2 regions of the Chitinophaga sp. CC14 genome follow, and region 2 is predicted to be linked to the other one. Evidence: riboswitches for the same ligand, from Rfam matches in the RefSeq annotation. Region 2 holds a riboswitch; the other holds the start of a gene.

Region 1 (2,206 bases), on a different contig from region 2:
TCTTCTATACTGGAGGTAACTGCAGAGTTGCCGATGTTGGCATTTATTTTCACGAGGAAGTTGCGGCCAATGATCATGGGTTCGCTTTCCGGGTGATTAATGTTTGCGGGGATGATGGCTCTGCCGGCGGCAATTTCCTGGCGTACAAATTCAGGTGTAATGAATTTCACGGGTGTATTGGCGCCAAAGCTCTGACCTTTATGTTGGTGCCAGAGGGCGTTGTTTTGTTCAAACAGCTGATCAGCACATTGATTTTCCCGGATGGCGATGTATTCCATTTCGGGTGTAATGATGCCCTGTTGTGCGTAATACAACTGGGTTACATTTTGCCCGGGTTTCGCACGCAGGGGTTTATGTGTGTGGCTCATGAGCGGCATCTTCCCGCCTTCTTTCATCAGCTCTCTTACAAACGGGCTGGTGTATTCCGGGAGTTGCTCCACGTCTTTCCGGTCGTTGATCCATGTTTCACGGATGCGCGGAATGCCGGTAGCTACATCAATATGAATGTCCGGATCTGAAAAGGCGCCGCTGGTATCGTATACTACTACCGGTGCATTGGGAACGGCATCGCCATTTTTTCCATGAATACGTGTATCCGTGAGCGTTATTTTGCGCATGGCTACTTTCACGGGGTGGATGGTTCCGTCCACATATATTTTCTCTGAGGCAGGAAAGGGTGTGCGGCTGAGTGCCACGGGCTGATTATGCATGATATCTGGTTTTTTTAGAGATAGAAATGCCGGTTCCGTGATAATGATCACGGAAAAGACTATACGAAAAATGAAATACAGGGTTTAGCCGCCCTGGGTAGCCCGGATAATAGTAATATTATCGGCTGCAGATAGTGGTTGGTTTTCCCAGGAGGTTTTTGGTATCACCTGGTTGTTGACGGCCACTGCAATGCCTTTTTGAGCAGAGATCTGAATAAACTGTAAGAGTGCAGCGATGGTAGTTCCCGGCTGCACCGCATAAAGTTTATTGTTTACATGCACTTCCATGTTAATTGGAATTTAAGTGAAACAATAAACTTTAAGGATGTGGAAAGATGAGAAAGGTTCAGTTACTTTTCCCTACGGCAGTATGAACTGCTTCAGGTACTGAGGGTATCATCTCAGTTTATCCTTTTTAGTTAATTGGATAAACACCCCTAAAGTGTAGATGTAAAAGTAATGGAAATATTTAAAAATTACATTACAAATGATGAATTGTGTATTTTTAAATTATGGTACGATTCAGTTTAATGTGTTTATTGATACTGGCGGTTGCCTGTAAGGAGAGTAAGAAGGAGGTGGAGAAGGAAGAATTACAGGATGATAGCAGCCTGGTTAGTATTATCGCAGACAGCAGTAATGCCGGCATTACTGACAGCATTGCTGCTGTTGCGGATACGCTGCATATTGATGCAGCTAAGCTCATAGGAAAGTGGATACAGCCCGTAGCGGGCCTGGACAAGGAAACACAGGGTTTCCAGCTAAGAAAGAACGGAACTGCCAGATCCATTAACATGTACACACTGGTATACGAAAAATGGTTGCTGACACATGACACCTTGTTGTTGTGGAATCACTCCGAAGGCGTAAAAGATACCTCCACTATTGTGGATACAACAATTATAAAAGAGCTGTCAGATACTTCGCTTGTATTGTTTCCGGTAAAAGCCGCCGAAGGCTACGTGGAAAAATACCATAGAAGCAATTAATTATATAGCTGCCAGAGTCCTACCAGGCAGGCTACCACCGCCATAAATACGCCGGCAGCAGCGAGCTGCATATCGTCAATATTTTTTCTTCCTATATACAGGGAAACAAGACCTATTACTATGGCTACTGAGCCGGCGGTAACTGCATAGGAAGGTGTGTGGGTACTGAAAGCGAAAGCTGCCGACAGTACACCAATGATGAGCGCTGATATACAGGCTGTTTTTGTTAATGCTGTTGAGTGTTGCATATATATTCGAATTTAAAAAACAGGTGAAGGAATAATTATTTGCAAATAGGTATTTATTTATGTTGACTACTGATTTTTTCCTTCATCACCCTATCGTGTTCCCAGGGCACTTTTAACAGGGATCCTATTTCCTGGTAGCGGGCGTCCTGGTATTCATCCAGTCCGTATCTGATCGCCAGCGTATCCGGTACTTTTACAAAAGTGCCGAAGAGGCGATCCCATATAGAAAATATATTGGCATAATTAGCGTCTGTTTCAG
Region 2 (2,206 bases):
CAGGATCCGTTAATACGCCTGTAATACGGTGCCGCGTGGTTTGCACTTTGGGGGAAATAATAGCCAGCTTCTCGCCGATAATGGCGTTCAGCAACGTGCTTTTTCCCGCATTGGGCTTACCAAAAATATTTACAAAACCTGCCTTATGCATGATGACATTTAAAACCTGGTGATGTTGCTTTCACAACTCAAACTTACCGAAATAAAAAAAGCCGAATTTCTTCGGCTCTTAATCTTTTTTATGGACTCCTCAGTCCTATTTTGTAGCGAGGAGCGGATTCGAACCACTGACCTTCGGGTTATGAGCCCGACGAGCTACCTCTGCTCTACCTCGCAATGAGGGTGCAAAGATACAAATATTTCAATCCACTCCAAATCTTTTTTAAAAGAAACACAAAAAGCCAACCGTAACTGGTTGGCTTTCATATTGGAATGCTTCATACATTGTTAGAATGGAAGATCGTCAGCGGGCTGCTCCTGAACGGGCTCTGCCTCGGGTACGGTCATTTCAGCAACCGGTGTCTTCCGCTTTTCCTCATCCTTACGGCTGAGTAACTGCAGCGAAAACACCCGGAGCCTGATGGCCCCGCATAACGCACCGGTAGCGGTACTCACATAAGCCTCCAGTTTTGGAGCGCCTTCTACGTACACCATTACACCCTGCGTTAAATAAGGAGCTACATTGGCCTTGTCCCAGAGCGAGCAATCCACCCAGGTGGTTCTTTCTTCCAGTATGCCCTGCGCGTTTTTAAAACGCTCATTTACCGCTACCGGAAAATTGAAAACAGTGGCGCCGTTGACTTCTTTTTTCACTACATCGCGGCCAAGATGCCCGATAAACTGAAGTTTCATCATCAGAAATAAAGATTTAAATGATTAAAAATTTATGAAAGATGACTGAGAGAAGTATCTCTGAAAATTACACCTTTTTCCTTCTCCCAAAAAATAATTTCTGATTTATTATAGATACAAGTATACCTTTGCATTAACACAACACATGGGGTGCCTTACTTTCAGGCTGAGATCACACCCAATGAACCTGGACCAGGTAATGCTGGTTAGGAATGAACTAACAGAAAACAGACATACTTAAAATGAAACAGCTAATGTTATTAGTGCTGCTATCTATAGCAGGCGCTTTACATGCACAATCCCTGGTTACCGGTACCGTTACCAGTAAAGCCAGCGGCCAGCCACTGGAGGGTGTTACCATCTCCGTCAACCAAACCGGCGCTGTTACCGACAGCAGAGGCCACTACAGTATTCATCTTCCTAAAAAAGGAAACTATCCCTTAACCGCCAGCTACATCGGCTTCAAAACATTTACTACTACCATCACGGCGAATAATGCCACGCAACTGACGGACATTGCACTGGAAACAACCGCACTGTTTGTAAAGCCGGTAGAGATCAGCAGCTTACGCGCCGGTAAAAATTCGCCTTTCGTAAACACCACTTTAACAGCAGCGGATATTAAAAAACAAAACCTCGGTCAGGATCTGCCCATTCTGCTGGATCAGCAGCCCGGCGTGGTAACCAACTCTGACGCGGGTACCGGTATCGGCTACACCGGCATGCGTGTACGCGGGTCCGATATCACCCGTATCAACGTTACGGTAAATGGTATCCCGGTAAACGATGCAGAATCGCAGGGAACGTTTTTTGTAAACATGCCCGACTTTGCCTCCTCCGTTAGCAGCGTTCAGCTGCAACGCGGCGTAGGTACCTCCACCAACGGCGCCGCCGCTTTTGGCGCCACGCTGAACCTCAGCACCAACGAATTCAATGAAAAAGCATACGGCGAAATCAGCAACAGCTACGGTTCTTTCAATAGCTGGAAACATACGGTGAAAGCAGGTTCCGGCCTCATCAACGATCACTTCACCATTGATGCCCGCCTCTCCAAAATATCATCAGACGGGTATATCGACCGCGCCACTTCCGATCTGCGCTCTTTCTATACTTCCGCCGCCTATGTTTCTGCCAAAACAGCCATCAGGCTCAATGTCTTCTCCGGAAAAGAAAAAACATACCAGGCATGGAATGGCGTACCACAGGCACTCCTGGAAACAGACCGCACCTACAATTCTGCCGGCACCGATAAACCAGGCACTCCTTACGATAATGAAACGGATAACTACCAACAGGATCATTACCAGCTATTCCTGAACCAGGAAATAAATTCACATCTCAACTTCAACGTAGC

The links. Region 2 has a riboswitch for thiamine pyrophosphate ahead of PV783_RS09490 (TonB-dependent receptor). Riboswitches for the same ligand answer to the same signal wherever they lie in the genome.
Region 1: another riboswitch for thiamine pyrophosphate. It lies ahead of thiS (sulfur carrier protein ThiS); the one in region 2 lies ahead of PV783_RS09490 (TonB-dependent receptor).

What each region holds. Positions count from the first base shown of each region.
Region 1 covers NZ_JARBFY010000001.1:887,243-889,448, forward strand. The annotation lists gene thiC (phosphomethylpyrimidine synthase ThiC) at 1-710, opposite strand, end outside; gene thiS (sulfur carrier protein ThiS) at 795-998, opposite strand; TPP riboswitch at 1,051-1,159, opposite strand; gene PV783_RS03795 (lipocalin family protein) at 1,223-1,699, shown strand; gene PV783_RS03800 (hypothetical protein) at 1,696-1,947, opposite strand; gene PV783_RS03805 (sterol desaturase family protein) at 2,001-2,206, opposite strand, start outside.
Region 2 covers NZ_JARBFY010000002.1:47,645-49,850, reverse strand. The annotation lists gene era (GTPase Era) at 1-151, opposite strand, end outside; tRNA gene PV783_RS09500 (tRNA-Met) at 265-336, opposite strand; gene PV783_RS09495 (single-stranded DNA-binding protein) at 448-855, opposite strand; TPP riboswitch at 989-1,082, shown strand; gene PV783_RS09490 (TonB-dependent receptor) at 1,095-2,206, shown strand, end outside.